Regions from separate parts of the Pseudomonas sp. H3_D04 genome, predicted to be linked through region 3. Evidence: predicted binding sites of a transcription regulator. Region 3 holds the regulator's gene; each other region holds the start of a gene.
What was found. Region 3 encodes sigma-54, which starts transcription at its own class of promoters, with help from an activator protein. Its sites were predicted from a motif close to ANTGGCATNNANNTTGCTNT; they were not measured.
Positions count from the first base shown of each region.

Region 1 (7,652 bases), 2.8 Mb from region 3:
ACTGCGCCACGGTGGCGGCCAGTTTGTTGACCTGATCGGCCATGTTCGCCAGGTTGCCGTTGACGTTGGCGTTCTGCTGCGTCAACTGGCTGGAGATCGAGTTGAAACGATTGCTCAAGGCCTGGGCATCGCTGAGCAGCAGCTGGCGCGACGCGTCATCACCCGGCTTGGCGTTGACGTTCTGCACCGAGGCGAAGAACTTGGTCAGGGCGCCGTTGAGGCCGGTGCCGCTGTCCGAGAGCAAGGCGTCGAGCGGGCTGATCTGCCCGGCATACGCAGCCGCATCGCTGTTGAGCGAGGTGGTGGTCTGCAGTTGTGCATCGAGGTAGCTGTTGTAGACGCGACGCACATCGGCCAGGGTCGTACCGGTGCCGATGTAGACATTGCCGAACTGATTCGAGGCTTTGGTGCCCTGCACGGTTTGCTGGCGTGAATAACCGGCGGTGTCGGCGTTGGCAATGTTATTGCCGGTAGTCATCAACGAGGATTGGCTAGCAGCCAGACCCGACATCCCGATATTGAGCAAACTCATGGTTCAGACCTTATGCCTTGTGCCTATAGAGGCGTAGTAGAAGCGCCCGCCGCAGCGTAGTTTTGGTAACTCGTCATCTGCTTGGCTATCTGCGAAATCTTGCTTGCGTAGGCCGGGTCTGTCGCATACCCGGCTTTCTGCAGCTCGCGTACAAACTGTTCTGGGTTATCGGCAGACTTCAGAACATCTTGATAGCGATTATTGGTTTGCAGCAAAGTCACCAGGTCATGGAAGCTGTCTTTGTACGAATCGTAGGAGCGGAACTCTGCCGTCTCCTTGACCATCTCGCCATTCCTGAATTCGCTGGTGATCGCTCGCGCCGATTCACCCTTCCAACTGCTGCTGGCCTTGATGCCAAACAGGTTGTGACTGCTGCTGCCATCCTGGGCACGCATGACCGATTTGCCCCAACCGGTTTCCAGGGCCGCCTGGGCCACCAGGTAACGCGGATCGACGCCGATACGGTCGGCGGCTTCCTTGGCCATCGGCAGCATGGTGTTGACGAATTCGTCGGCGGAACTGAAGGCTTTCTTCGGTGGCGCCAGCGGAATCTGCGCCATCGCACGGCCGTAAACCTGCAGACGTCCGCTCGACTTGTTATCGGTTGGCGAGGGCAGCCAGTCGCCATTGAACAGCGGGCCGGCACCGGTCACGACCGGAGTCGCGGCGCGCTCAGGCAGCAAGGCTTTGTTCGGGGTTGTAGCGGCAGTCGTTGCCGAAGGCACCAGGCCGGCGAGCAAGCGATCGGCCAGTTTCGGCGGCAAGGCCAGACGGCGCTGATTGATCAGCGCCATGTCATTGTGATGCGTGCCCTCGCCTGTTGGCGCTTTCACCGAACGCGAGGCCCACAACGGACGCTGACCATTGAGCCGCGACAGCGGACCGTCGGTGGCCGCGGTGCCTGCGGCAACCGGTGTCGGCACGGCCGCTTTCGCCGCTTCCTGCTTGGCGGCGGACGCGGCTGCAGCCTCGCCCGGCGCCAGCGGTTTGTTCTTCGACATCTGGCGCATCAGCACGTCCGCCAGACCGATACCGCCGCCCTCGCGGGACATGGAAACGGCCAACTGCTGGTCGTACATTTCCTGGTATTGCTTGGCCGCTGGAGTGTTGAGCGGATTGTCCTTGCCCAGCGCATCGGTGGCCGAGCGCATCGACTTGAGCATTTCACCGAGGAACAGCGACTCGAACTCCTGCGCCACTTTGCGCATGTTCGCGTCACTGTCCTTGTCGCCGACCTTGAGCTGGTTCAAACGATTCAAGTCCGAATAGGACCCCGAATCGTTGCTGCTGACACCCAGACCGCCCTTGCGCATATCCATGGTCGCTGTCCTCAGATCACAATCAGGTCGGCTTGCAACGCGCCAGCCTGTTTCAATGCTTCGAGGATCGCCATCAAGTCACCCGGTGCCGCGCCGACCTGGTTCACCGCACGCACAATTTCGTCGAGGGTGGTGCCCGGGCCGAACTTGAACATCGGCTTGGCTTCTTGCTGAGCGTTGACCCGCGAGCGCGGCACAACGGCGGTCTGGCCATTGGACAGAGGGCCGGGCTGGCTGACAATCGGGTCTTCGGTGATGGTCACCGTCAGGCTGCCGTGAGTCACGGCGGCCGGTGAAACCTTGACGTTCTGGCCGATCACGATGGTGCCGGTGCGCGAGTTGATGATGACTTTCGCCACCGCCTGACCCGGATCGACTTCAAGGTTTTCGATGATCGACAGATAGTCGACGCGCTGACTTGGATCGAGCGGCGCGCTGACCCGAATCGAACCACCGTCGATGGCCTGGGCAACGCCAGGGCCGAGCATGTCGTTGATCTTGTCGACGATGCGCTTGGCGGTGGTGAAGTCCGAACGGTTGAGGTTCAGGGTCAGGCTGTTGCCCTGGTTGAAACCGCTTGGCACCGAACGCTCGACCGAGGCACCGCCCGGGATACGACCGGCCGACGGAACGTTGACGGTGATCTTCGAACCGTCGCGGCCTTCGGCATCAAAACCGCCGACCACCAGGTTGCCTTGGGCGATTGCATAGACGTTGCCGTCGATACCCTTGAGGGGTGTCAGCAGCAAGGTGCCGCCGCGCAGGCTCTTGGAGTTACCGATGGACGAAACGGTGATATCGACCTGCTGACCCGGCTTGGCGAACGCCGGCAGATCAGCACTGATCGACACGGCGGCGACGTTCTTCAACTGCACGTTGCCCGAACCCGGCGGCACCTTGATGCCGAACTGCGAGAGCATGTTGTTGAAGGTCTGCAGAGTGAACGGGGTTTGCGTCGTCTGGTCGCCGGTGCCGTTAAGCCCGACCACCAGGCCGTAGCCGATCAATTGGTTGGAACGAACGCCGGAAATACTGGCGATATCCTTCAGCCGCTCGGCTTGCGCGTTGAACGCAGCCGAGAGCATCAGGGCAGCCACCATCAGGTGTTTAAGATTCAACGTGGCCACCTAGAAAGGGAACAGCGGGCTGAGGAAGAAACGGTCGAACCAGCCTGGCTGACTCGCATCGGCAAACGCACCGGTGCCCGAGTAGGTGATGCGTGCATCGGCGACGCGGGTCGACGACACGGTGTTGTCGGTGGAGATGTCATCGGCGCGCACCATGCCGGCAATCCGCACCAGCTCATCGCCGGTGTTGAGCGTCAGCCACTTCTCTCCGCGCACGGCGATGATGCCGTTGGGCAGCACGTCGGCGACGGTCACGGTGATCGAGCCGGTCAGGCTGTTGCTCTGCCCGGACTTGCTGTCGCCCTTGGTCGCGCGATCACCTTCGTAGCCAACGTCCAGGCTCAGACTACCGCTGCCCACAGGGTCGCTGGTGCTCAGGCCACCGCCAAAGAACGAGCTCAGGCCGATGTCGGTCTTGCTGTTCTTGCCGATTTGCGAGTTGGCGTTCTTGCTGGCCTGGGTCCGCTCGTTCAGGGTGATGGTGATGATGTCACCGACCCGGAACGCCTTGCGGTCGCTGTACAGGTTCTGTTCAAAGCCGGCCTGATAGATCGAGCCGTTATTGGCGGCAGCCGGCAACGGCGTGCGCGGCAACACCGGGGCGTAGTAAGGGTCATTGGGCTTGGGTGGCGGAGCGACGCAGCCCGCGAGCACGACGACCCCACTCAGTGCCAGAACAGATACAAAGCGATTCATGACCCTACCTCACGGTGTTGCAGACGACCTCATGGCCGCCTCATAGACTGATTACAGATTCTGCGTTACGAACGAGAGCATCTGGTCGGCGGTGGAGATCACCTTGGAGTTCATCTCGTAAGCACGCTGAGTGGTGATCATGTTGACCATCTCTTCAACGGTGCTGACGTTGGACGTTTCCAGGGTGTTCTGCAGCGTGGTACCGAAACCGTTCAGGCCCGGGGTGCCGACTTGCGGCGCGCCGCTGGCAGCGGTTTCCAGGAACAGGTTGTTACCCACGGCTTGCAGGCCGGCCGGGTTGATGAAATCGGCGGTTTGCAGGTTGCCGATCACCTGGCTGGCCGGGTTACCCGGAACGGTGACCGACACGGTGCCGTCGCGACCGACCGTGAAGGTCTGCGCGTCGTTCGGAATGACGATGGCCGGTTCCAGGGCGAAGCCGCTGGCATTGACGATCTGGCCGTTGGAATCGAGGTGGAACGTGCCGTCACGGGTGTAGGACGTGGTGCCGTCCGGCTGCAGAATCTGGAAGAAACCACGACCATCGACGGCCAGGTCCAGCGGCTGCTCAGTGGTTTGCAGGCTGCCGGCGGTGAAGTTTTTCTGGGTGCCGACGATGCGCACACCGGTACCCACTTGCAGACCCGACGGCAGTTCGCTGTCCTGGGTCGACTGGGCGCCTGGCTGGCGCTTGATCTGATAGAGCAAGTCCTGGAACTCGGCACGGTCACGTTTGAAACCCGTGGTCGACACGTTGGCCAGGTTGTTGGAAATGGTCGTCAGGTTGGTGTCCTGGGCGGACAGACCTGTTTTGGCAACCCATAGAGCCGGAAGCATTCGATTCTCCTCGTGCGCCTGTTTTACGGCGCGACGTTCTGATAATTAGCTGATCTGCAAGACCCGAGCCATGGCCTGGTCATCGTCTTTGGCGGTGTTCATCATCTTGATGTGCAGCTCGAACTGCTTCGACAAAGCCAGCACCGAGGTCATCTCTTCCACGGCGTTGACGTTGCTCGACTCAAGGAACCCGGACACCAGTTTGACGCCTGCATCGGCTTGCGCCGGCTTGCCGTCCTTGGTGTGGATCGAACCATCCAGGCCTTTGGTCATGTTCTTCAGGTCAGGGTTGACCAGCTTGATACGGTCGACTTCAGCCATCACACGCGGGCCTTCGCCCATCGCACGGATGCTGATGGTGCCGTCTTCGCCGACTTCGATCTGCTGCTCGGGCGGCACGGCGATCGGTCCGCCATTGCCCATCACCGGCATACCGTTGCCGGCACGCAGCACGCCCAGGGCGTCCACGTTCAGGCTGCCGGTGCGCACGTAGCTTTCAGCGCCATCGGGGGTCTGCACGGCGATCCAGCCGTTGCCTTGCACCGCGACATCGAGGTCGCGACCGGTTTCAACCAGCGAACCTGGTGAGAAGTCGGTGGCCGGACGCTCGGTCATGGCAAACGCACGCGCCGGAAAGCTGTCACCAAACACCGGCATCGAACGGGCCTGTTCCAGGTCCTTCTGAAAACCGTTGGTGGAGATGTTTGCCAGGTTGTTGGCATGAGCCTTCTGCGCCAGTGCATTCTGGCTGGCGCCGGTCATTGCCACATAAAGGTACTTGTCCACACTCTTTCCTCTGCATGCCGGACGTTTGCCGCCCACCGCTGTACTGTTGAGCGATAAGCAATTTACAGACCAACTTTTTTCTGGCGGTGCGAGGCCCGGCAAACAAAGGACTTGAGGGGTTTTGCGGGGATTGGGGAAATGTATCGGAGACGAAAAACCGGCGGTGTTATGCCGGTTGGTGGCAAGTGCTGGCCTTTGCAGCCAACAGGATCCCCTGCGGCGAGGGAGCTTGCTCCCTCGCCACAAAGTTGTCATTGCTTCAGCTTAAGCGTCGGGGTCTTTGCCGACTTCATACTCACGCAACTTGTTGGCAATGGTCGTATGCGAAACCCCCAACCGCTTGCCCAGCTGCCGACTGCTCGGATGCTCGGAATACAACCGCTCCAGCACCGCTTTCTCAAAGCGCCCGACGATCGCATCCAGCCCGCCTTCGAGGGAGAAATCGCCAAGCGGCTGACGCACGCCGTAATCCGGCAAGCGAATGTGCTCGGCCTTCACGGTCCCGCCTTCGCACAACGAAACCGCCTGGAACAACACGTTTTCCAATTGCCGGACGTTGCCCGGCCAATGGTAATGACTGAGCCGCTCCATCGCCGCTGGCGCCAGCTTCGGCAGCGGGCAACCGATCTGACGACTGGCCTGGTCGAGGAAGTGCTCCACCAACGGCGTCAAACCATCGAGGCATTCACGCAGCGGCGGAATGTGCAGTGAGAGCACGTTCAAGCGGTGATACAAATCCTGGCGAAACTCGCCCCGCGCGCATAACTCGGACAAGTCCACCTGCGTCGCGCAGATCACCCGCACATCCAGATAGACCTCTTCATCACTGCCCACACGACGGAAGCAACCGTCCTGCAAGAAGCGCAGCAATTTCACCTGCAAGCGCGGGCTCATTTCCCCGACGCCATCGAGAAACAACGTACCGCCCGCCGTCAGCTCCAGCAGCCCAAGCTTGCCTTCGGCACGCGCGCCTTCGAAGGCGCCGGGGCCGTAACCGAACAGCTCGGTCTCCGCCATCGATTCCGGCAGGCCGGCGCAGTTGAGCGCCATCAAGGGTGACTGGCCGCGTGGGCTGGCGAGGTGGCAGGCGCGGGCCAGCAATTCTTTACCCGTGCCGGTTTCGCCTTCTATCAACAGCGGTGCATCCAGTGGCGCCATGCGCCGCGCTTCGCGGACCACCGCGGCCATGACCTTCGAGCTTTGGAAGATGCTGTCGAACCCGCGCAGTTCCTGCTTGCGGACGTTGTAGATGCGCTCCCCCACCCGATCAGCGCGGTGCAGCGTCAGAACTGCACCGGCCATGGCTTCGCTGTCGTCATGCTCGGATTGCAGCGGTGCGATGTCGGCGAGGAACACATCGCCCTTGACCTTGACCCGCAGCCCGTTGATGCGCGACTTGTTGGCACGCACCAGTTCCGGCAAATCAAAATCCTCGGCGTAACGCGACAGCGGAATCCCCGGCACCTCATCCACCCGCACCCCGAGCAACTGCGCCGCTGCACGGTTGGCCGCCACGATGGAGCCGCCCATGTCGATCGACAACACCGGAAACTCCAGGGCGCCGAGCAAGGCATTGAGCTCCATGTGCCGACGCTCGCTGGGCATCAGCCCTACACGCTTGACGCCGAAGACACCGGCAATCGACTCGAATTTCGGACGCAACGCCTGGAACTGAATATTGATCAGGTTCGGGCAGTGCAGGTAGATCGCATTGCCATGCTCACCGCCGACCTCGCCGCGAGCGACGTTGATTCCGTACTCGACCAACAAGTTGAGAATGTCGCGCAGGATGCCGATGCGGTTCTGGCAGTGGACTTTGATACGCATATAAAGGCCCAAGAAAAACGGTCAATAGGTTGGATGCCCGAGGTACAACCCTGTGGGAGCGAGCCTGCTCGCGAATGCGTCGGTGCACTCGGCATTGATGTGTCAGGCAGAACGCTTTCGCGAGCAGGCTCTCTCCCACAGGGTATTTTTTTGCTGGCACGCTCAGATAGCCGTCAAGATTATGTGACAGGCGCAACGCTTTTCAAACCCGAAAAACTCAATACCTGCGCCACTGCGATCCATTCGTAACGAAATCTTTACGAAAACTGGAGAACTTTCCTACGCACGGCACGATTCACCTACTGCAACGCGGCACGCCTTGGAGTATTTCTAAGTCCATAGCAGCACATAACAAGAATGAAATCCCCTAGCAGGAGAGCAGCATGAAGCAGACGCAGTACGTGGCTCGCGAGCCCGATGCGCAAGGTTTTATCGACTACCCCGCTGAAGAACATGCGGTGTGGAACACGCTGATTACTCGCCAACTGAAAGTGATCGAGGGGCGTGCGTGCCAGGAATATCTGGACG
Region 1 covers NZ_CP162801.1:1,021,011-1,028,662, reverse strand. Annotated here, with positions in the region: gene flgK (flagellar hook-associated protein FlgK) at 1-532, opposite strand, end outside; gene flgJ (flagellar assembly peptidoglycan hydrolase FlgJ) at 556-1,851, opposite strand; gene AB4N91_RS04935 (flagellar basal body P-ring protein FlgI) at 1,863-2,951, opposite strand; gene flgH (flagellar basal body L-ring protein FlgH) at 2,979-3,674, opposite strand; gene flgG (flagellar basal-body rod protein FlgG) at 3,726-4,511, opposite strand; gene AB4N91_RS04920 (flagellar basal body rod protein FlgF) at 4,557-5,297, opposite strand; gene AB4N91_RS04915 (sigma-54-dependent phenylalanine hydroxylase transcriptional regulator PhhR) at 5,562-7,124, opposite strand; gene phhA (phenylalanine 4-monooxygenase) at 7,508-7,652, shown strand, end outside.
Region 1: a site for sigma-54 is predicted at 5,352-5,371, ahead of AB4N91_RS04920 (flagellar basal body rod protein FlgF). Genes of this name have one in related genera too.

Region 2 (7,652 bases), 3.1 Mb from region 3:
CCGGATTCGTCGATCACCTCGAACCCGGCTTCGGTCAGGGCTGCTTTCAGGCGACCGACTTTCTTCGCGGTGTCGTTGATCAGCAGGATACGCAACATATTCGCAGTCTCCTGTCAGCGGCTGGCGATTCGGTGCGAGCTTTCGCTCATGGCGTGCAGCTTGAAACTGCGGGCATAGCCGGTCGGGTCGGAGCCATCCCAGACTTTGCCGTCGATCAATTGGCTGCTGCGCATGTCCTCACCCTCGGCGGCAACACCGACTGCGCTGGCGGCCTCACGGTACAAGTCTAGTTGCTGGACCTCACGGGCCACGCCGAGGTAATCCGGGTCGTCGCGCAACAAGCCCCAGCGGCGGAACTGGGTCATGAACCACATGCCATCGGACAAGTACGGCACGTTGACCTCACCGCCCGCATGGAAACGCAGCGCGTGCGGGTCCTGCCAGCGATTGCCGAGGCCATCGGCGTAGTCGCCAAGCAAGCGCGGTTCGATGCAATCGAGCGGTGCATCAAGGTATTCGGGCGCGCTCAACAGCTTCGCGGTGCTGCGGCGGTTTTCGCTGCCGTCTTCGATGAAACGGCTGGCTTCGAGGATCGCCATCACCAACGCCCGGGCGGTGTTGGGGTACTGCTCGACAAAGGCGCGAGTGCAGCCGAGGACTTTTTCCGGGTGATCGGGCCAGATGGTCTGGGTCGTTGCCATGGTGAACCCCAGATTCTGCTTCACCGCGCTGGCGGACCACGGTTCGCCGACGCAGAAGCCGTCGATGCGTCCGGCTTGCAGGTGCGCGACCATCTGTGGCGGTGGCACCACCACGCTGTCGACGTCCTGCAACGGATGAATGCCCTGACTCGCGAGCCAGTAATACAGCCACATGGCGTGGGTGCCTGTCGGAAATGTCTGGGCAAAGGTCAGTTTTGGGCGACTTTGGTGCACGTGCCGGTCCAGTGCTTCAGGACTGGTCACCCCCAAGGCCTGCAAGCCATGAGAAAGGTTGATGCTCTGGCCGTTCTGGTTCAGGCCCATGAGCACCGCCATGTCGGTCGGCGCCACGCCGCCGATGCCCAGGTGCACGGCGTAGATCAGGCCGTACAGGCTGTGGGCGGCGTCGAGTTCGCCGCTGACCAGTTTGTCCCGCAGGTTGGCCCAGGACGACTGGCGCTTGAGGTTCAGGGTCAGGCCGTAAGGCTGCGCGAAACCCTGCGTGGCCGCGACCACCACTGAGGCACAGTCACTCAGGGCCATGAAGCCGAGGTTGATCTCAGTCTTTTCCGGGGCATCGCTGCCATTGACCCAGGCCAGTGGGCCCGCTGTGGTTTCATTCATGGTTAAACACCTTCCAAAAAAAAGCGTCGTACCGGGCTGCTTGCCAGGGCAAGGCCAAGTGACGACGCCTTTGTCTTTCGACTCATCCCGCCGTTGGCATGAGTGCTGATGTCAGTGAGGGTGCAAGGCATATGCCATCGTCCGCTGATTTTGTTGCGCGCCTCGCTTGCGGCACCGATGCCCGGCTATAATCGCCGCCTCATTTCGCCGCCATTCGAGTCAAAACCGCCCATGTACACCCTGGCCCGTCAGCTGTTGTTCAAACTTTCCCCGGAAACCTCCCACGATCTGTCCCTGGACCTGATCGGCGCGGGCGGGCGTTTGGGCCTCAACAGTCTGCTGTGCAAGGCGCCGGCGAAAATGCCGGTGAGCGTCATGGGCCTGGAGTTTCCGAACCCGGTCGGTTTGGCGGCCGGTCTGGACAAGAACGGTGCGGCCATCGACGGGTTTGCCCAGCTGGGTTTCGGCTTTGTCGAAATCGGCACCATCACCCCGCGTCCGCAGCCGGGTAACCCCAAGCCACGGATTTTCCGTCTGCCGGACGCCGAGGCGATCATCAACCGCATGGGGTTCAACAACCTCGGCGTCGATCACCTGCTGGCACGCGTGGCGGCGGCCAAGTACAAGGGCGTGCTGGGCATCAACATCGGCAAGAACTTCGATACACCGGTTGAGCGTGCGGTCGACGATTATCTGATCTGCCTGGACAAGGTCTACGCCCACGCCAGTTACGTGACGGTCAACGTCAGCTCGCCGAACACCCCGGGCCTGCGCAGCCTGCAATTCGGCGATTCGCTCAAGCAATTGCTGGCTGATCTGGCGACCCGTCGCGCGGAACTGGCCCTGCGCCACGGTAAACATGTACCGCTGGCGATCAAGATCGCGCCGGACATGACCGATGAAGAAACCGCTCAGGTCGCGCAAGCGCTGATCGAAACCGGGATGGACGCAGTGATTGCCACCAACACCACCCTGAGCCGTGTGGGCGTTGAAGGCATGGAGCATGGTGATGAGGCGGGCGGTCTGTCCGGCGCACCGGTTCGCGACAAGAGCACCCATACCGTGAAGGTGCTGGCGGCGGAACTGGCGGGTCGCTTGCCAATCATCGCCGTGGGCGGCATCACCGAAGGCAAGCATGCGGCTGAGAAAATCACTGCGGGTGCTAGCCTGGTGCAGCTCTATTCCGGCTTCATCTACAAAGGCCCGGCGCTGATTCGCGAGTCCGTCGACGCCATCGCGGCGCTGCGCTGAAGGGCTGAGCAGGTCCTGGCGCTGAGGTTTTCTGTGGCGAGGGAGCTTGCTCCCGCTCGGCTGCGAAGCAGTCGTAAACCCCGCAACCGCGTTTTACCTGACACTCCGAGTTGTGACTGGTTCTGGGGCCGCTTCGCAGCCCTGCGGGAGCAAGCACCCTCGCCACAAAAGCAGTGTTCAGATTCCAGGTAATTGGCGGGCATAAAAAAGGGCTCCTCGAAGGAGCCCCTGGGCCGGAGCCCGCCGCCCGGATGGGGCGTGCGTGGTAAGTCGTTACGTAATCAGATTGTCGTGTCGGAGTGTTGTGCCCTGTGTTAGCCGACGGCGTGAAGTTCGTTGAGTCTGTGGATTCCCGCAGTGCCGGTCATACCGTCCCAGTTGTCGCCGCGTCCTTCTCGCCAGCCGTTAATCCAGGCTTGGCGTACCGACGGTAGAGTAAATGGGCAAAGCTCACGGGATTTGCCACCAACGCCATATTGATATCCGCGCAAAAATGCTCTTTCCAACGGATCACGCTTAAGTCTTCTCATAGGGTGTTGCCCTCACTTGTTGACTGTATTTATCGCGTCGACCTCAATTGAGGTCTGGCAGAAAAACTCCTGCCGTTGGGGCTCGCTGCCGGCGTCGCGAGCCAAGGTGTTGACGTCGTTGCGGCGTCAACCTGTGTTGAGTTCTAACCAATGCGTCACATCGAGGGAATGATCGTTTTGTCATAAGAACGTAACCATAAAGATGCTAAGGCCATAAGTAACTCGATGTTTGTCCCGTGTTTCTTGGTCAAAGCCCTGTATGATCGGCCCCCCACAGAATGATGGAGTTAATCCTTTGTGAGAATGGCTCCTGTTAAGCAGGACGATTATTCGACGAAGGGTCGACTTATGACATTTTGTTGCATCAACTTTTTTATCTGCCTGTGCATCTAAGCTCTTCTAACCTGAGCAGCACAGGTGGGACGGCACACCTTCGTGCCACGCGGGCGCTCTTTTAGAAAAGCGCCTGATTGAAAACCGGGCCGGCAATGCGTTGCCGGTTCACTTAGCTAAAGGCTCTGAGATTCCAATGTCCGATCAATTCGAAATCTTCCTCACTTGTCCCAAAGGCCTTGAAGGCCTGCTGATCGAGGAAGCCGTCGGGCTTGGCCTTGAAGAAGCACGTGAGCACACCTCTGCCGTGCGCGGCATGGCCACCATGGAAACCGCTTATCGCCTGTGCCTGTGGTCGCGTCTGGCGAACCGGGTGCTGCTGGTGCTCAAGCGTTTCCCGATGAAGGACGCCGAAGACCTGTACCACGGCGTACTCGACATCGAGTGGCAAGACCACATGCTCAATGACGGCACCCTGGCCGTCGAGTTCAGCGGCCACGGCTCGGGCATCGACAATACGCACTTCGGCGCCCTGAAAGTCAAAGACGCCATCGTCGACAAACTGCGCACTCCGCAGGGCGATCGTCCGTCCATCGACAAGCTCAACCCGGACCTGCGCATTCACCTGCGCCTGGACCGTGGCGAAGCGATTCTCTCCCTCGACCTCTCAGGTCACAGCCTGCACCAGCGCGGTTATCGTTTGCAGCAGGGCGCGGCGCCGCTGAAGGAAAACCTCGCGGCCGCGATCCTGATCCGTTCCGGCTGGCCACGCATTGCGGCCGAAGGCGGCGCACTGGCTGACCCGATGTGCGGTGTTGGTACGTTCCTCGTCGAAGCGGCGATGATCGCCGCCGACATGGCGCCGAACCTGCGTCGCGAACAGTGGGGCTTCACCGCCTGGCTCGGCCACGTGCCGGCGCTGTGGAAAAAGCTCCACGAAGAAGCCACCGAACGCGCCGCCGCCGGCCTGGCCAAGCCACCGCTGTGGATTCGCGGTTACGAAGCCGATCCGCGCCTGATTCAACCGGGCCGCAACAACGTCGAACGTGCGGGCCTTAGCGAGTGGATCAAGATCTACCAGGGCGAAGTCGGCACGTTCGAGCCACGTCCGGACCAGAACCAGAAAGGTCTGGTGATCTGCAACCCGCCATACGGCGAGCGTCTGGGCGACGAGGCGAGCCTGCTCTACCTCTACCAGAACCTTGGCGAGCGTCTGCGTCAGGCCTGCCTGAACTGGGAAGCGGCGGTGTTCACCGGCGCGCCGGACCTGGGCAAGCGCATGGGCATCCGCAGCCACAAACAGTATTCGTTCTGGAACGGCGCCTTGCCGTGCAAATTGCTGCTGATCAAAGTCACGCCGGACCAGTTCGTCACCGGCGAGCGTCGCACCCCGGAACAGCGTCAGGTCGAGCGTGAACAAGTTCAAGCCGAAGTCGAAGTCGCCGACAACGACGTAGCGCCGGGCAAATACGAGAAGTACAACAAGAACGGCAACCCGATCAAACCGGCCCCGGTAGTGATCGAGCAACCGCGCTTGAGCGAAGGCGGGCAGATGTTCGCCAACCGCCTGCAAAAGAACCTCAAGGCGTTGGGCAAGTGGGTCAAGCGCGAGGGCATTGATTGCTACCGCGTCTACGATGCCGACATGCCGGAATATTCCATGGCCATCGACCTGTATCACGATTGGGTCCACGTCCAGGAATACGCCGCGCCGAAGTCCATCGACCCGGAAAAAGCCTCGGCGCGCATGTTCGATGCCCTGGCGGCGATTCCGCAGGCCCTGAACATCGACAAGAGCCGCGTGGTGGTCAAGCGCCGCGAGCGTCAGAGCGGCACCAAGCAATACGAACGCCAAGCGGCCCAGGGCAAGTTTGTCGAGGTTAACGAAGGCGGCGTGAAGCTGCTGGTCAACCTCACCGACTACCTCGACACCGGACTGTTCCTCGACCACCGCCCAATGCGTATGCGCATCCAGAAAGAGGCGGCCGGCAAGCGCTTCCTCAACCTGTATTGCTACACCGCGACCGCCAGCGTTCACGCGGCCAAGGGCGGCGCGCGCAGCACTACCAGCGTCGACCTGTCGAAAACCTACCTGGACTGGGCGCGTCGCAACTTGTCACTGAACGGTTTCTCCGACAAGAACCGTCTGGAGCAGGGTGACGTGATGGCGTGGCTCGATGCCTGCCGAGACGAGTACGACCTGATCTTCATCGACCCGCCGACGTTCTCCAACTCCAAGCGCATGGAAGGGATCTTCGACGTGCAGCGCGATCAGGTGCAGTTGATCGACCTGGCCATGGCGCGCCTGGCGCCCGGTGGCGTGTTGTACTTCTCCAACAACTTCCGCAAGTTCACGCTCGAGGAAAACCTCAGCGCGCGTTATGCCGTTGAAGAAATCACCGCCCAGACCATCGATCCGGATTTCGCCCGTAATGGCAAGATCCACCGAGCCTGGAAAATCACGGCTCGTTGACACTTGCAGGGATTGGATCCACAGAGCCTTGATTTTAAAGGCTCTTGGCTTCTTTCTGTGCTGGTCAAATTGATGGCTAATAGCTATAACTCAACGCATGGCCAATGGGCTTTCCCGCACCTGGCGTTTTGAGTTGCGTTTATGTCGTTGCACGCCGTGCGCCCCAAGATCCTGGGTTTTATCAGTGAAGATGTCTCGGCCTGGCTGGTCGCGCTGCTGGTATTGCTCGTCGGTGGGGTTCTCACTGGATTGCTGGCCTGGTCGACGCTGAATCTGTATCACCATCAATTACGGCAACGTTTCCAACTGCTCGCCAGCGAACGTTACAGCCGCATCGAAGAACGTTTCGAAGATCAGGAGCAGCGCCTCGACGGCCTGCGCCGGTTCTTCGCCAATTCCGAGTCAGTCTCCCGCGCGGAGTTCGACGGTTACACCCAACCGCTGCTGCACCGCACGCAGGCGTATTCATTCGCGGCGCGGGTCACCCGTGCCGAGCGGGCGGCGTTCGAGCGCAAGGTGCGTGAAGAAGACGGTTTGAGCGACTTCACTCTGCGTGAGCTCAATGCCGAGGGCCAGCTGCAATTGGCTGCCGAGCGGGATGAATACGTGGCGGTGCGCTACAGCCAGACCCGAAGCCGACTCGGCTCGCCGCTGGGGTACGACTTGTTTGCCCAGCCGTTACGCCGCGCCACCCTTGATCGGGCGGACAAACTGGGCAGCATGGCCGTCTCGCAGCCGATGCATCTGGTCGGCATCGAGCCGGCGTATGCGCGTGGCGTGCTGCTGGTGGCGCCGGTGAAGCGTCAGCGCGATGCGGCGACGGCGGACATGAAACCCTACGGATATGTCATGGCCGTGATCAGCATGCGCCAGTTGCTGGCGGACGGGTTGCCGGAGGCCAGTTATGACTATCTCTCGGTACGCATCCTCGATCTGTCCACCGACGATCAGCACGAAGTGCTTTACGAGTCCTCTAACCCGCCTGCGCCCAGTGAATTGTCCGCGACACGCCTGTTGCGTATGGCCGACCACGATTATCAAGTCGATATCCTGCCCAGCGAAGCCTTTCTGAAAGCCAACCATTCCTCGGTGACCAGCCTGGTGGTGCTCGGTGGCTTGCTCAGTGTGCTGCTCAGTGCGTTGCTCTACGTGCTGGTCAGCCAACGCCAGCGCGCACTGAAAATGGTCGAGCAGCGCACCCAGGAGCTGCACGCCCGCGAGCAGGAATTGCGCGGCACTCACGGCCAGTTGCGCGGCGTGCTGGATGCTGCGACGCAAGTGGCGATCATCGCCACCGACCTGCGAGGTGTCATCAACACCTTCAACGCCGGGGCCGAGCAAATGCTGGGGTACTCCAGCGCTGAAGTGGTGGGGCGCATGACCCTGGAAAACCTTCACTTTCCCCGAGAGCTGGTCGCACGCTCGGCGGAATTGAGTGCGCGCTATGGCAAGCCGATTCCGACCTGCCAGGCGATGTTGGTCGAAGGTGGAGAAGAGGGCGGTCATGAAGCGCGGGAGTGGACGCTGGTCCGTCAGGACGGCAGCCATTTGACCGTGAACATGCTCGCGACCCCGGTGCTCGACGAGCAAGGCCTGTGGGTCGGGCATCTGGCGATCTGCATCGACATCACCGAACGCAAGCGTGTCCACGAGGCCCTGGCCGCCCGAGACCTGTTGCTGAAAAAGCTCAGCGCCCATGTGCCCGGTGGCATTTATCAATTCAAGATGGAATTCGACGGC
Region 2 covers NZ_CP162801.1:1,325,080-1,332,731, forward strand. Annotated here, with positions in the region: gene AB4N91_RS06350 (ANTAR domain-containing response regulator) at 1-98, opposite strand, end outside; gene AB4N91_RS06355 (CmpA/NrtA family ABC transporter substrate-binding protein) at 114-1,325, opposite strand; gene AB4N91_RS06360 (quinone-dependent dihydroorotate dehydrogenase) at 1,557-2,576, shown strand; gene rmf (ribosome modulation factor) at 2,891-3,106, opposite strand; gene rlmKL (bifunctional 23S rRNA (guanine(2069)-N(7))-methyltransferase RlmK/23S rRNA (guanine(2445)-N(2))-methyltransferase RlmL) at 3,636-5,912, shown strand; gene AB4N91_RS06375 (sensor domain-containing diguanylate cyclase) at 6,054-7,652, shown strand, end outside.
Region 2: a site for sigma-54 is predicted at 1,445-1,464, ahead of AB4N91_RS06355 (CmpA/NrtA family ABC transporter substrate-binding protein). Genes of this name have one in related genera too.

Region 3 (7,652 bases):
CTGCTGCAGGAATTCCACATCAGCCACATCCGCGACAACCTAGGCATGAGCCTGTCCGGTGGTGAACGTCGTCGGGTGGAAATCGCCCGGGCACTGGCCACCAACCCGAAATTCATCCTCCTCGACGAACCATTCGCCGGCGTGGACCCGATTTCGGTGGGCGACATCAAGCAGATCATCTACCACCTCAAGGCCAAAGGCATTGGCGTGCTGATCACTGACCACAACGTCCGTGAAACCCTGGATATCTGCGAAACCGCCTACATCGTCAACGATGGTCAACTGATCGCTGAAGGTGACTCCGCCACCATCCTGGCCAACGAACTGGTCAAGGAAGTGTATCTGGGCCATGAATTCCGCCTTTAAGCAGTAAGGTGTCTGGCTGATTGTCCGGGCGCTCGTCTCGATAAAAAATCAATACTTTTTTATTGTTACAGCGCTCTAGGCAAACGCTGCAGTTTCGGGCATATAATTTGCTTATGTTTGGCGCTCCGGCGCCCTGTAGTGGATGGCGCATGTGCGCCGGCGAATAAGGTGTTAAGCCCCTGCCATGAAACCATCGCTAGTCTTGAGAATGGGCCAGCAGCTGACGATGACACCGCAGCTGCAACAGGCCATCCGCCTGCTCCAATTGTCGACCCTGGACCTGCAACAGGAAATCCAGGAGGCCCTGGAGTCCAATCCGATGCTCGAACGCCAGGAAGAAGGCGACGACTTCGATAACGCCGACCCCTTGGCCGACAAAGCCGAACAGCTCCCCAACGCCGACATTTCGGAACCCTCCTACCAGGAAACCGCCCCGACGGTGGATAACCTTGAGGAAGGCGACTGGAACGAGCGCATTCCCAACGAGCTGCCCGTTGATACCGCGTGGGAAGACGTCTACCAGACCAGTGCCAGCAGCTTGCCGAGCAACGATGACGACGAGTGGGATTTCACCACCCGCACATCGGCCGGTGAAAGCCTGCAAAGCCATTTGTTGTGGCAACTGAACCTGGCACCGATGTCCGACACCGATCGTCTGATCGCCGTGACCCTGATCGACTGCATCAACAATCAGGGCTACCTGGACGAAACCCTCGAGGAAATTCTCGAGGCCTTCGATCCGGAGCTGGACATCGAACTGGACGAAATCGAAGCCGTCCTGCACCGCATCCAGCAATTCGAACCGGCCGGCATTGGCGCCCGCAACCTGGGCGAATGCCTGCTGCTGCAATTGCGCCAACTGCCAGCCAAGACGCCTTGGCTGGCCGAAGCGAAACGCCTGGTCACCGACTACATCGACCTGCTCGGCAGCCGCGATTACAGCCAGCTCATGCGTCGCATGAAGCTCAAGGAAGATGAACTGCGCCAGGTCATCGAGCTGGTGCAGAGCCTCAACCCGCGACCGGGCTCGCAGATCGAGTCCAGTGAAGCCGAATATGTTGTCCCTGACGTGATCGTGCGCAAGGACAATGAGCGCTGGCTGGTCGAGCTGAACCAGGAATCGGTGCCACGGCTGCGGGTCAACGCCCAATACGCCGGTTTTGTGCGCCGCGCCGACACCAGCGCCGACAACACCTTCATGCGCAATCAGTTGCAAGAGGCCCGCTGGTTCATCAAGAGCCTGCAAAGCCGCAACGAAACCCTGATGAAAGTAGCCACTCAGATCGTCGAGCATCAGCGCGGCTTTCTTGAATACGGCGACGAAGCGATGAAGCCGCTGGTCCTGCATGACATCGCCGAAGCGGTGGGGATGCACGAGTCGACGATTTCACGGGTCACCACGCAAAAATTCATGCATACCCCTCGGGGCATATATGAACTGAAATACTTTTTCTCCAGCCACGTCAGCACCTCCGAAGGCGGTGAATGCTCGTCCACGGCGATCCGCGCGATCATCAAAAAACTGGTTGCCGCGGAAAATCAGAAAAAGCCGTTGAGTGACAGCAAGATCGCTGGTTTACTGGAGGCACAAGGCATTCAGGTGGCTCGCCGCACCGTCGCCAAGTACCGCGAATCCCTCGGGATCGCGCCTTCGAGCGAACGCAAGCGGTTGATGTAGAGCCACGCCACAGCGTTCCAGTGGCAGGCATTTCTGCCTGCCGCTTTATGCACTGGCAACGAAGGAGAAGCTGTATGCAAGTCAACATCAGTGGACACCAACTGGAAGTGACCGAACCTCTTCGCACCTACATCGGCGAAAAACTCGAACGATTAGAGAGGCATTTCGACAAGATCACCAACGTGCAGGTCACGATGACGGTCGAAAAGCTCAAGCAGAAAATCGAAGCCACGCTGCATATTCCCGGCAATGAAGTGGTCGCAAACGCGGAGCATACCGATATGTACGCGGCGATCGACGCACTGACCGACAAGCTGGATAAACAACTCAAAAAGCATAAGGAAAAGACCCAAAGCCTCCTCCAGGGCGCGACCGGTCGTTAACACTCCCAACCCATGATCCGACTTGAAAGCATCCTGACCCCCGGCCGTTCCCTCGTGAACGTGCCGGGCGGCAGTAAAAAGAAAGCCCTCGAGCAAATTGCCAACCTTATCCACAAAGAAGTGCCGGATCTGGAGATGCAAGATGTCTTCGAGGCTCTGATTGCCCGTGAAAAACTCGGTTCAACCGGTTTTGGCAACGGCATCGCCATTCCCCACTGCCGCCTGAAGGGCTGCACCTTGCCCATCAGCGCCCTGATGCACCTTGATGCACCCATTGATTTCGACGCCATCGACGGCGCCCCGGTTGACCTGCTGTTCGTTCTGCTGGTCCCGGAAGCCGCTACCGATGCGCACCTGGAGTTACTGCGCCAGATCGCCAGCATGCTCGACCGCAAGGAAGTGCGCGAAAAACTGCGCAGCGCCCCGAGCAATGAAGCCTTGTATCAGGTTGTCCTGGACGAGCAAAACGGTCATTAACCATGCGCTTGATCATCGTCAGTGGCCGATCCGGCTCAGGTAAAAGTACCGCACTCGATGTTCTCGAGGACAACGGCTACTACTGCATCGACAACCTGCCCGCCGGATTGCTGCCGGAACTGGCCGAGCGCGCGCTGATTCATACCGAGCTGGCACAACCGCTGGTCGCGGTATCCATCGATGCTCGCAACCTGCCGAGTCACCTGTCACGGTTTCCGGAATTGCTTGAAGAAGTCCGCAGCCGGCATATCAAGTGTGATGTGCTGTACCTGGACGCCGACGAAGAAACGTTGCTCAAACGCTTCTCGGAAACCCGCCGCCGCCACCCGCTGAGCAACGCCAATCGCTCGCTGGCCGAGGCAATTCAGGACGAAAGTGCCCTGCTGGGTCCTATCGCCGATCTGGCGGACCTCAAGGTGAATACCACCAACCTGAACCTGTATCAGCTGCGCGATACCATCAAGCTGCGTCTGCTGAACCAGCCGGAAGCGGGCACGGCGTTCCTGGTGGAGTCTTTCGGGTTCAAGCGGGGCATGCCGGTTGATGCAGACCTGGTGTTCGACGTGCGCTGCCTGCCCAACCCTTACTGGAAGCCGGAATTGCGCGACCAATCCGGGCTTGATCAACCGGTGGCCGAATACCTGGCGGCACAACCGGACGTCGAAGAGATGTTCCAGGACATCTCCACGTACCTGCTCAAGTGGTTGCCGCGCTTTGCCGCCAGCAACCGCGCTTATGTCACCATCGCCATTGGCTGCACCGGCGGGCATCACCGCTCCGTCTACCTGACCGAACGTCTGGGCCAGGTCCTGCAACAATCCCTGAAGAACGTCCAGGTTCGCCACCGCGACCTCAGCTAAAGGATTCACATCGCGATGCCTGCTCGGGAAATTGAAATCATCAACAAGCTGGGCCTTCATGCCCGCGCTTCGGCAAAATTCGTTGGCGTTGCGGGTCAGTTCCCGGGTTGCACCATCAGAGTAGGTCGTACGCCAGAATCCGCGGTCGATGGCAAAAGCATCATGGCCATGATGATGCTCGCCGCCGGCAAGGGCACCAAAATCCACCTGAGCACTGAAGGCGAGCAGGAACAGGAAGCGATGGATGCGCTGGTCGCACTGATCAATAACTTCTTCGACGAAGGCGGTTGAACATTCGCCTAAGCGAGCGCCGTATCCATCACCATCATCAAACAAAACCCGATCAACAACCCAAGACTCGCCAGCTTGTCGTGACCATTGCGCCGCGACTCGGGAATCACTTCATGGGTGACCACCAGCAACATCGCCCCCGCCGCCAACGCCAACCCTAACGGCAACAGCAATTCGGCCAGGCTCACCAGCCAGGCGCACAACAGCGCAAAGACCGGCTCCACCAGACCTGATGCCGCACCGATCAGGAAAGCTTTGACCCGCGACATCCCCGCCCCTGCCAGTACCAGCGCGATCACCAACCCTTCCGGCACATCCTGCAACGCAATGCCCATGGCCAGGCTGTCAGCATCCGGCATCCCACCACCGGCCGAAACCCCGACCGCCATGCCTTCGGGGATGTTATGGGCAATGATGGCAAATACAAACAACCAGATCCGTGGCGGGATGACCGGGCGCTCCTGGGTTCCAACGAGCATTTCCGGCGAGGCGCCCGACACTTTACGGTCCACCAGAAACAGCCCGAACGCGCCAAGCATGATGCCGAAGCTGATAAGGCCACTGGCCGCCCAGGGTGTCAGCCCCAGGCTTTCAGCAGCCGAGATCCCCGGAACGATCAGCGAAAACGCCGTCGCCGCGAGCATCACTCCGGCACCAAAACCGAGCAACGTATCGCTGACCGCCTGCGGCATGCGGCGAATCACCAGCACCGGAACCGCGCCCAACGCAGTGCCCAGGGCACAAATCGCCCCACCCTGCAGTGCACGCAGCAGCTTGGGTTCGAGATCGAGCCACGCCAGTCCGTGCGCGACCAACAACGACATGCCCGCCAGCAGCAACAGCGATCCCAACGCGTAACGAAACATTCGTCCGCTGCCAAACGCCAGTGTTTCAGTGCCCATAGTCAGCCTTGGATTGTTTTTATAGAGGACTTAAACCAGCGCAGCCTGATAACGCGTAGCGACTTCAGGCCAATTGATCACGTTGTAGAACGCATTGATGTATTCCGGACGACGGTTCTGATATTGCAGGTAGTAAGCGTGCTCCCACACATCCAGGCCAAGGATCGGCGTATTGCCATTCATCAACGGGCTGTCCTGGTTGCCGCTACTTTCCACTATCAGGGTCTTTTGCGGCGTGACGCTGAGCCAGGCCCAGCCACTGCCAAAGCGGGTCAGCGCAGCTTTGGTGAAGGCATCCTTGAAACTGTCCAGGCCACCCAGTTGCTCATCAATCGCCTTGGCCAGCGCACCTTCGGGTTTGCCGCCACCGTGAGGCGCCATCACTTCCCAGAACAGCGAATGGTTGGCGTGGCCGCCGCCCTGATTGATCACCGCCGCGCGGAGTTTTTCCGGCAGCTGCCGGACGCTGGCGACCAGCTTTTCCACCGACCACCCGGCAAATTCGGTGCCTTCGACCGCGGCGTTGAGATTATTGATGTAGGTCTGGTGGTGCTTGGTGTAATGGATCTCCATGGTCTGCGCATCGATATGCGGTTCCAGGGCATCGTAAGCGTAAGGCAGGGCAGGCAAGGTAAAAGCCATTTCAATGGACTCCATGGTGTAGAGGCGCAGGCGATGCGGTATCGGTGTGCAGCAAACGGTGGGTGCGCGGATATTCGCCGTGGTCGCTGATGAAATTCAGCAGCTCGACATAGGTTTTGCTGCTTTGGCGCTGTGCGGCTTCACGCAGTGCCGGGGCCAGGCGCGGGTCCTGCAGGGTTTGCAACAACCGCTGATGGATCGCGCACAAATATTCGGCGCTCTCCTCCGGCTGGTTCAGACGCAAATGCAGATCCGCCAGGTTGTGATGGGAAATCACGCAGGCCGCTACCGCTTCGTCGGCATCCGCCCAGCGCTCGAACAACACCTGGGCCAGGGCAAGTGCCTGCAAGTAAGCCTCGCGGGCATCAACCAATTCGCCCAGCATGAAATGGCGATTGGCCCTTTCGATCGTGCGTTTCCAGTGCTCCATGGTGAGCCTCCAAAGCGGTAGCGGTGATTACACGCCGCCTGCGGTGAGCTTCTCTGGGTTGAGTAATTCTTCCAGTTGGCTGCGCGTCAGGTCGGTGTGCTCCAGGGCGACATCGATCACCGGACGCCCCTGTTGATAGGCCTTCTTGGCGATTTCAGCGGCTTTTTGGTAACCAATGATCGGGTTGAGTGCGGTCACCAGAATCGGGTTGCGCGACAGCGCCTCTTTGATTCGAGATTCGTTGACCTTGAAGCTGGCGATGGCCTTCTCACCCAGCAGATGACTGGAGTTGGCCAGCAATTCGATGCTGCTCAGCAGGTTCTGGGCGATGATCGGCAGCATCACGTTCAGCTCGAAATTGCCTGACTGACCGGCGATGGTGATAACTGTGTCATTGCCGATCACCTGGGCGGCGACCATGGCAGTGGCTTCCGGGATCACCGGGTTGACCTTGCCGGGCATGATCGAAGAGCCCGGCTGCAAGGCTTCAAGTTCGATTTCGCCGAGGCCGGCCAGCGGGCCGGAGTTCATCCAGCGCAGGTCGTTGGCGATTTTCATCAACGAAACCGCTGTCGCTTTAAGCTGGCCGGAGACCGCCACCGCGGTGTCCTGGGAGCCGATCAGCGCAAACAGATCCTTGCCCGGCGTGAACTGAACGTGGGTCAGCTCGCTCAGCTGTTGGCTGAAACGCGCTGCGAATTGCGGATGTGCATTGATCCCGGTGCCGACCGCCGTACCGCCCTGAGCCAGGGATTGCAGGCTCGGCAGCAAGTCCTGCAAGTGACCGATGTTGGCCTTGAGCTGCTGCGCCCAGCCATTCAAGACCTGACTCATGCGCACCGGCATGGCGTCCATCAAGTGCGTGCGACCGGTTTTGACGTGGTGATGAACCTCTTCAGCCTTTCGCTCGATGACCTGCACCAGACCCACCAGCGCCGGCAGCAGCTGCTCATGCAAGGCAAGTGCAGCGCTGACATGGATGGTGGTCGGGATGATGTCATTGCTGCTTTGACCGCAGTTCACATGATCATTAGGGTTCACCGGCTCGCCGAGCAGGCGGCTGGCCAGGGTGGCAATCACTTCGTTGGCGTTCATGTTGGAACTGGTGCCGGAGCCGGTCTGGAAGATGTCCACCGGGAAGTGCTGCATGAAGTCGCCCTGAAGCAGCCCCAGTGACGCATCGACGATGGCTTTGCCCTGGGATTCGCTGATTTGCTTGAGCTCGACATTGGCACGGGCAGCGGCGGCTTTGGCCAGAATCAGCGACCGGATGAACTGCACCGGCATCGGCTTGCCGCTGATCGGGAAGTTATCCACCGCACGTTGGGTCTGTGCGCCATAGAGGGCGTCCACCGGGACTTGAAGCTCGCCCATGCTGTCGCGCTCAATACGAGTCTGAGGGTCTGTCATCAGAAAATCCTTGCACCAGTTCGTTTAGGGGAATCGAGGGCTGTAACTCGCAGATCGCCAGTTGCCAGGTGTAGCTTTGCCAGCGTTTGAGGCGGCATTTGCACAGAGAGAGGCGTTCGAGTTCGCGCAGCGGGCGCCAGGCTTGGTCGAGGCAGTAAGTCCGCCAGTGCCACGGCAGCGCGACATCGGCGGCGGTGTCGAGCAACAAACGGA
Region 3 covers NZ_CP162801.1:4,798,315-4,805,966, forward strand. Annotated here, with positions in the region: gene lptB (LPS export ABC transporter ATP-binding protein) at 1-366, shown strand, start outside; gene AB4N91_RS22285 (RNA polymerase factor sigma-54) at 551-2,044, shown strand; gene hpf (ribosome hibernation-promoting factor, HPF/YfiA family) at 2,119-2,427, shown strand; gene ptsN (PTS IIA-like nitrogen regulatory protein PtsN) at 2,440-2,904, shown strand; gene rapZ (RNase adapter RapZ) at 2,907-3,764, shown strand; gene AB4N91_RS22305 (HPr family phosphocarrier protein) at 3,780-4,055, shown strand; gene AB4N91_RS22310 (ZIP family metal transporter) at 4,064-4,957, opposite strand; gene AB4N91_RS22315 (superoxide dismutase) at 4,988-5,599, opposite strand; gene AB4N91_RS22320 (hypothetical protein) at 5,601-6,029, opposite strand; gene AB4N91_RS22325 (class II fumarate hydratase) at 6,057-7,439, opposite strand; gene AB4N91_RS22330 (FagA protein) at 7,414-7,652, opposite strand, start outside.

Region 4 (7,652 bases), 3.0 Mb from region 3:
AATTGCTCAAGCATCCTCAGGTCCAGACCATCACTATCAGCGACGACGTTTCCTACAAGCGGGACATGAGTTATCGCGCAGTTCCGTTGGCGGCGTTGTTGACCGGCATCAAGCCTGAAGACCATCTGCAAGCCGTGGCGCTGGACGGATTTGCCGCTGAACTGTCGGCGGCGCCGTTGCTGAACGCCAAGGGCGCGCGCGCGTGGCTGGCGATTGAAGACCCGGCGAAACCGTGGCCGGCGTTATCTGAAGGGAAACCGGGTGCCGGGCCGTTTTATCTGGTGTGGGTCGATCCGCAAGCCGGCAACATCAGCCCGGAGCAATGGCCGTTTCAAGTGGCGAGTATCAAGCGCATGGCGCCCGTGGCCGAGCGCTTTCCTGCGCTGCTGCCGGATCCGGCCTTGAAGGCGGATGATCCGGTGAACAAAGGCTTTGCGCTGTTTCAGAAGAATTGCCTGGCATGTCATCGATTGAACGGTGCAGGGGATGCGCAGTTCGGGCCGGATCTGAATATTCCGTTTAGCCCGACCGAGTACTTCGGGGCGGATTTTCTGAAGCGCTACATTCGAGATCCGCAGAGTTTGCGCCAGTGGCCTCAGGCGAAGATGCCGGGTTTTGCGCCGACGGTGTTGCCGGAGGGGGATCTGGAAATGCTGGTGGGGTATTTGAAGCATATGGCTGGGCGCAAAGCTAAGCCCTGATCCATTCCCTGTAGGAGCGAGGCTTGCCCGCGAAGGCGTAGTGTCAGTCGACATCAATGTGAATGACACTACGCCTTCGCGGGCAAGCCTCGCTCCTGCAAGGGGACCGTGGTGTTCCGGTTATTGCTGCTGAACGGAGATAATCGGCGCCGGCATCGGCGTCGGCGAAACAAACACCTTCGCGTGCATTTGCTCACACCCACCGCCCCGGCGCATCCCGCGTACAGGGCAGGCATCCAGGTAATCCAGGCCCACCGCCAGTTTCAAATGCCGTTCCGGCCGGGCCAATTCATTGGTCACATCGAAGCTGTACCAAGCGTCATCGAGCCAGGCTTCGGCCCAGGCGTGACTGGCCAGGTGTTCGCTATTCTCGCTGTACAAATACCCCGACACATAACGTGACGGAATGCCCAGGCTGCGGGCGCACGCGAGAAACGCGTGCGTGTGGTCCTGACAGACACCGGAACGCCCGGCGAAGGCCTGGGCGGCGCTGGTGTCCACTTCGGTGGAGCCCGGCGTGTAGGTCATGTGCGAATTCAGGCCATGCATCAAGTCGATCAACGCCGTGCGATCCCGGCGTTTTTTGCATTCCTTTTCCGCGAACGCACGCAGGGCTTCGTCGGCTTCGGTCAGGCGCGTGAAGCGCAGGAACGGCAGTGCCGACTGGCTTTCATGTTCGGCTTCGCGCAGCTCGTCGATGTCCACCTGGCCACGGGCGCCGATGATGATCGCCTCGTGGGGTTCGTCCATGGTCAGCACATGCAGGATGTTGCCGAACGGATCGAGTTGCGCGCGTACCGGGCGCGGCAGGTCGAGTTGCCAGCTGAGCACATGCTGACGCTCGCTGTCGTGGGGTGTCAGTCGCAGGTACTGGATGCTCGCCCGCACCTGATCTTCGTAGTGATAGGTGGTTTCGTGGCTAATGGAAAGTCTCATGCAGCCTCCAGGTAGGAACTGTGAATGGCGTTACCCAACTGGCGCACCAGCGGGATGAATTCGGTCAGCCAGGCGTGCAGGCCTTCGTCGAGAATTTCGTTGATGCCGGTGTAGCGCAGGCGCGCGTCCATCTCCGCCGCCAGACGTTGCGCGGGACGGCCATTTGCCCCCGGCAACTGGGCAAGGATCTGGTCGATTTCTTCGGTGCAGGCACGCAGGGAACGTGGCACATCGGCGCGCAGCAACAGCAACTCGGCCACATGCCGGGCACCGGGTGCATCGCGATAGATCTCGGTGTAGGCCTCGAACGACGACAACGCCCGCAACAACGCGCTCCACTGGTAATACGCGTGAGCAGTGCCGTCGCTGACCGCTTCTGCCTGATCGCCGGCCATTTCGTAGCGGGCGTCGAGTAGGCGCAACGTGTTGTCGGCCCGTTCGATAAACGTCCCCAGGCGAATGAAGCGGAACGCATCGTTACGCATGATCGTGCCGTAGGACGCGCCACGGAACAGGTGGGAACGTTCCTTGATCCACTCGCAAAAACGGCTCATGCCATAGCGACTCAGGCCTTGCTCGGCGATCCCGCGAATTTCCAGCCAGGTGGCATTGATGTTTTCCCACATGTCGGCGGTGATTCGCCCACGCACCGCATGGGCACTGGCCCGCGCCGCGCCCAGGCAGCTGTAGATGCTCGCCGGGTTGGCCGCGTCCAGTGCGAAGAAATGCAGCAGCCGCTCGGCGTGCAAATCACCGTGGCGCTCCAGGTAATCGTCCAGGGTGCCGGTAATCAGCAGCGGCATGGCCAGTTCGTGCAGACCGTCACCGCGACCGTCCTGCGGCATCAGCGACAGCGAATAACTGATGTCGAGCATCCGTGCGAGGTTTTCCGCCCGCTCCAGGTAACGCGACATCCAATACAAATCCGAGGCAGTTCTACTTAACATGGCAGGCTTCCTTCAATCCTCGACCACCCAGGTGTCCTTGGTTCCGCCGCCCTGGGAAGAATTCACCACCAGAGAGCCTTCACGCAGGGCGACACGGGTCAAACCGCCGGGCACAACCCGGGTTTCGCGGCCAGACAATACAAACGGACGCAGGTCGATATGGCGTGGCGCAATGCCGTTTTCGACAAAGGTCGGACAGGTCGACAGGGACAACGTCGGTTGCGCGATATACGCGTGGGGCTTGGCTTTGATCCGCGCGCGGAACGACTCGATTTCCGCTGCGGTCGCCGCCGGCCCCACCAGCATTCCGTAACCGCCGGAGCCCTGGGTTTCCTTGACCACCAGGTCTGGAAGATTGGCCAGCACGTGGGACAGTTCAGAAGGATTGCGACACTGGAACGTCGGCACGTTCTTCAGGATCGGCTCTTCGTCCAGGTAGAAACGGATCATGTCCGTGACAAACGGATACACCGATTTGTCGTCCGCGACCCCGGTGCCGATGGCATTCGCCAGCACCACGTTGCCGGTTCGGTAGGACGACAGCAGCCCTGGAACGCCGAGCATCGAATCCGGGTTGAACGCCAGCGGGTCGAGGAATGCATCGTCGAGGCGACGGTAAATCACGTCGACCGCCTTCGGCCCGTCCGTGGTGCGCATGAACACCTTGTCGTCGCGCACGAACAGGTCCGCGCCTTCCACCAGCTCCACGCCCATCTCTCGCGCCAAAAAGGCGTGCTCGAAAAACGCGCTGTTGAAGCGACCCGGCGTCAGCACCACCACGCTCGGATTATCGATCGGGCTGGAGCTTTTCAGAGTGTCGAGCAGCAGGTTCGGATAGTGGTCGATCGGCGCGATGCGCTGGGCCGAGAACAACTCGGGAAACAGTCGCATCATCATCTTGCGGTCTTCGAGCATGTAGCTCACGCCGCTGGGTGTACGCAGGTTGTCTTCGAGCACGTAGTACGTGCCGTCGCCATCGCGTACCAGATCGACACCGGAAATGTGCGAATAGATATCGCGGTGCAGATCGAGCCCTTGCATCGCCAGCTGGTATTGCTCGTTGGCCAGCACTTGCTCGGCCGGGATGATGCCGGCCTTGATGATGCGCTGCTCGTGGTAGAGGTCGGCGAGGAACATGTTCAACGCCTTGACCCGCTGGATACAGCCGCGCTCGACGATCCGCCATTCACTGGCGGGGATGCTGCGCGGGATGGTATCGAAGGGAATCAGGCGCTCTGTCCCCTGCTCATCACCGTAGAGCGTGAAGGTAATCCCGGCGCGATGAAATAACAGATCGGCCTCGCGTCGCCGTTGTGCCAAGAGCTCGTCAGGCGTCTCGGCCAGCCAACGGGCAAACTCCCGATAATGCGGGCGGACCTGGCCGCCGGCATCGTACATCTCATCAAAATAGGTGCGGATCATGCCGTACTCCTTGTCACCCGGACATCTAGGCATCGCAAGGCCCGTGCCATCGGCAGAAACGCTTTGTTATCAATCAGTTGGAGAATCACGCCGTTTGCACCGCACCAATCCTGTGCAGCAAACGCCCCACGCTGATCGCCCCCGCTTCATTGCAAGGCGACGTTGTCACCTATCACCAGCATAGTCAGAGTTGATTTCACTGCCCGGCCGGCGGTGCGGATAATCCGCGCATCCGCTGCAAAACCTGACCAAACTTCCCTTTAGCCGCCTGCTCAGGCGGTTTTTTTTGCCTCGGGATTCTTGTTTCAGGGTTTTGCCAAGGGGCGGATGCCACAAACGAAAACGGCCAACCCGAAGGTCAGCCGTTGCTGAGCGTTGTCACTGTTCATAACGTTATGCGAGACGCCCTCGTATTTCCTGCTTGACGCCCCACCCTTCGAGGATGCCGCCCAGAGGCTCAACCACCGCCTCGAAACCCTGTTCGAAATCGCCGATATCATCGTAGGTGGCGTACATGACTTTGCTCAGTTCGAGCGCCCATGCGCCGTCATCGCGCACACTGATTTGCGCGTTCAAGGATTCACCTTTGTATTGCCCTGCCGCCCTGCGTGCCCGCTCCTCGTCCGGGAAAATGGCGTAGAACTCGATGGGATGGAACCGTGAAAAATCGAAACCGCCTTCTTTCATGCGGCGCAACACGCTGCTGCTGATGTCTTCTTGATAGGCTGTGCTCATGAAACGTCCCCCTCAATCATGATGGATAGACTTTCCGTATTCCCGGCACGCGCAACCGATTGGTGCGAGCGATGCGGCAACCAGGTCGCCGGTGGGAAGCAAGCATGTAGCTGACAAGTCCAGACCTTAGCGATCCGTTCGCTGATCTCGATTGCAGAGTAGCCCCAAGACGGAGGCGCTGCCAAGGCCTGGATAAGAATGAGACAGGTGTTGTTCAGATTGGCGTGATGACGAGGATTTGAATGCTGTTCTGCGCTTTGAGACTTTTTACGCCGGCATCAGCGGTTCGCCCTTCCAGATCATTCAGATCCAGTTCAGCGGCGACAGGAAGGAGCCGGCCTTTGATGAGTTTCGCGGCTTGCTCGTTATCCGGGCACTTGTCGCACTCAAAGACTTCATCGACTGTTTCACCGTGATCATCCACGAAAGTGATTTTCCACTTTTGCATCAGTGCCTCCTCGAACAAACCCGCAAATGGGCTTACATCCATCTGGACGTTTGGCCTGAGTGATCGTTCAAACGGATTACCGCATGCAGGTATGAAAAACATACAGGAACCTGCAGGAGCGAAGCTTTCGCGAGCAAGCTTCGCTCCTGCAAGGGGGTTATGCGTACATCTTCAGTTTAGTCGTTGCTTGGCTTGTTGATCGCTTGCAGCACGTATTGCGGCAAGGCGAAGGCGCCGATGTGGATTTCCGGGTTGTAGTAGCGGGTGATGATGCCGCTGCCGGCGAAACGCTGTTGCAGGGTTTCGCGGGACAACTTGCGATAGGCGGTGTTGGTCGCCCCCCAGGCAAAGGTCATCGAGCCGCCGATGTAGGTCGGCACCGCGGCCTGATAGAAGTGCCAGTCCGGGAACAGACTGCGCAGGCGACCCGCGGTGGTTTTGACTTCTTCGATCTGCATGAACGGTGTGCCGTTCTGCGTGACCAGGATGCCGCCCTCGTTCAGGCAGCGACGGCAGGCCTGGTAGAAGTTTTCGGAGAACAGCACTTCACCCGGACCGATCGGGTCAGTGGAATCGGAAATGATCACGTCGAATTTTTCGGTGGTGGTGGCGACGAAACGCATGCCGTCATCGATTACCAGATTCAGGCGGGGATCATCGAACGCACCCTTGGAGTGGTTCGGCAGGAATTCCTTGCACATGTCGACCACGGTGCCGTCGATCTCGACCATGGTGATGTGCTCGATGCTGCGGTGCTTGGCCACTTCACGCAGCATGCCGCCGTCGCCGCCACCGATAATCAGTACACGTCTGGCGGCGCCATGCGCCAGGATCGGCACGTGGGTGAGCATCTCGTGGTAGATGAATTCGTCGGCCTCGGTGGTCTGGATCACGCCGTCCAGCGCCATGACCCGGCCCATGCGCGGGTTCTCGAAAATCACCAGGTGCTGGTGTTCGGTGCGCACTTCGTGCAGCAGTTTTTCCATGCGAAAACGCTGGCCGTAGCCTTCGTAGAGGGTTTCCAGGTATTCGCTGGTGGTGATGTTGCTCATGGGAAGTGCTCCGATGAATGCGGTGGCAACGGACGGTTACCCGCCCATGATGGCCAATCGATCGGCTCGATTAACCAGGAAAGGCGCGCATTCTACGTTGCGGAAGATGACAGGTCGAACCTTCTGACACCCACATACCTGTAGGAGCGAGGCTTGCCCGCGAAGAACGATAACTCGGTCTCTCTGTTAAACCGTTTAATCGTTCTTCGCGGGCAAGCCTCGCTCCTACAGGGGAGCGGTGTTGGGGTCAGATCCGCACATTGCCCCGGGGCCCGGCGATAGCCCAGATGATCAGGCCCAGGACAGGCAGCAGCAGAATCAGCAGCACCCAGATGATTTTCATCCCTGTGTCAGCGCCACTTTTGAGCACGTTGATGATTGCCCAAATGTCCAGGACAAGAATAATCAGGCCGATCAGGCCATTGAACGTGGAACCCATGGTGTCGCTCCCTAAGAGTGGTGTGCACTCTTAGGATAGCCGGGCCTTGCGAGGGTTCCGTTTTTTAAACGTGGACCGCTATTTTCAGGGCTTCGAGCGATGGCGCGGCGGTGATACCCACTTGCGCGCACAACTCGAGCACGCGCGGTACGTCGTTGCCGTAGACCAACACCACTTGCAGTTCGTCGTCGAGCAACTGGCTGAAGTTCATCAGCGTGTAACCGCCGTTTTCCTTGTTCATGCTGCCCATCTGCACCTGAATGCGGTTGAGCGCTGTCAGAGCTTCGGTCTTGGCCAGTTGCTTGGGTTTGATGTTGAAATCAACGCCGGGGCCGAACGAGGCGACGATCTGGGCGAACAGGTCGACGTAGGTGTCGGCCTGGAACAGCACGGTTTCGGGCAGGCTGCCCACTACAACCCACTCGCCCAGTGGAATCGGGAAGGAGTCGTCGTAGTTGATATCCGGATTGGCCGTCAGAAAAGCCTCGGGATCGGCGTAGGCCTGAGCCGCTTCGTCAGCGACTTTCAGGATTTCGTCATCGCTCATGCACCCGGAGCTGATTTTAGTGATGAGTTCGACGAGTGCGGCTTTCATGGGGCGGATCCTGTAGCGAGTGAATTTTGAGGGCGCGAAGGATAGCGCATTCGGAGAGAGTTACCGAGCAGACCAAAACTGCGTGGCGAGGGCGCTTGCTCCCGCTCGGCTGCAAAGCAGTCGTCAATCAGGTGAAAGCGGTCGACCTGATCTACTGCGGTGAATGGTTTTGGGGCCGCTTCGCAGCCCCGCGGGAGCAAGCTCCCTCGCCATAAAAGCCTCGATACCACAGGGGAGCGTGCGTATTCAGGCCAGCAATTTTTGCAACTGCGCGGTGGTATCGACCGCGCCCATGGTTTTCGCGGCGTCCAGCGCGGTGACGCCATTGGCATCCTTGGCTTTCGGGTCGGCGCCTTTGCTGATCAGGTAATCGACGA
Region 4 covers NZ_CP162801.1:1,258,252-1,265,903, reverse strand. Annotated here, with positions in the region: gene AB4N91_RS06100 (c-type cytochrome) at 1-701, shown strand, start outside; gene AB4N91_RS06095 (transglutaminase family protein) at 822-1,637, opposite strand; gene AB4N91_RS06090 (alpha-E domain-containing protein) at 1,634-2,584, opposite strand; gene AB4N91_RS06085 (circularly permuted type 2 ATP-grasp protein) at 2,597-4,006, opposite strand; gene AB4N91_RS06080 (ribonuclease E inhibitor RraB) at 4,400-4,741, opposite strand; gene AB4N91_RS06075 (hypothetical protein) at 4,956-5,189, opposite strand; gene speE (polyamine aminopropyltransferase) at 5,366-6,241, opposite strand; gene AB4N91_RS06065 (PLDc N-terminal domain-containing protein) at 6,489-6,680, opposite strand; gene AB4N91_RS06060 (hypothetical protein) at 6,745-7,275, opposite strand; gene AB4N91_RS06055 (ankyrin repeat domain-containing protein) at 7,522-7,652, opposite strand, start outside.
Region 4: a site for sigma-54 is predicted at 4,038-4,057, ahead of AB4N91_RS06085 (circularly permuted type 2 ATP-grasp protein). Genes of this name have one in related genera too.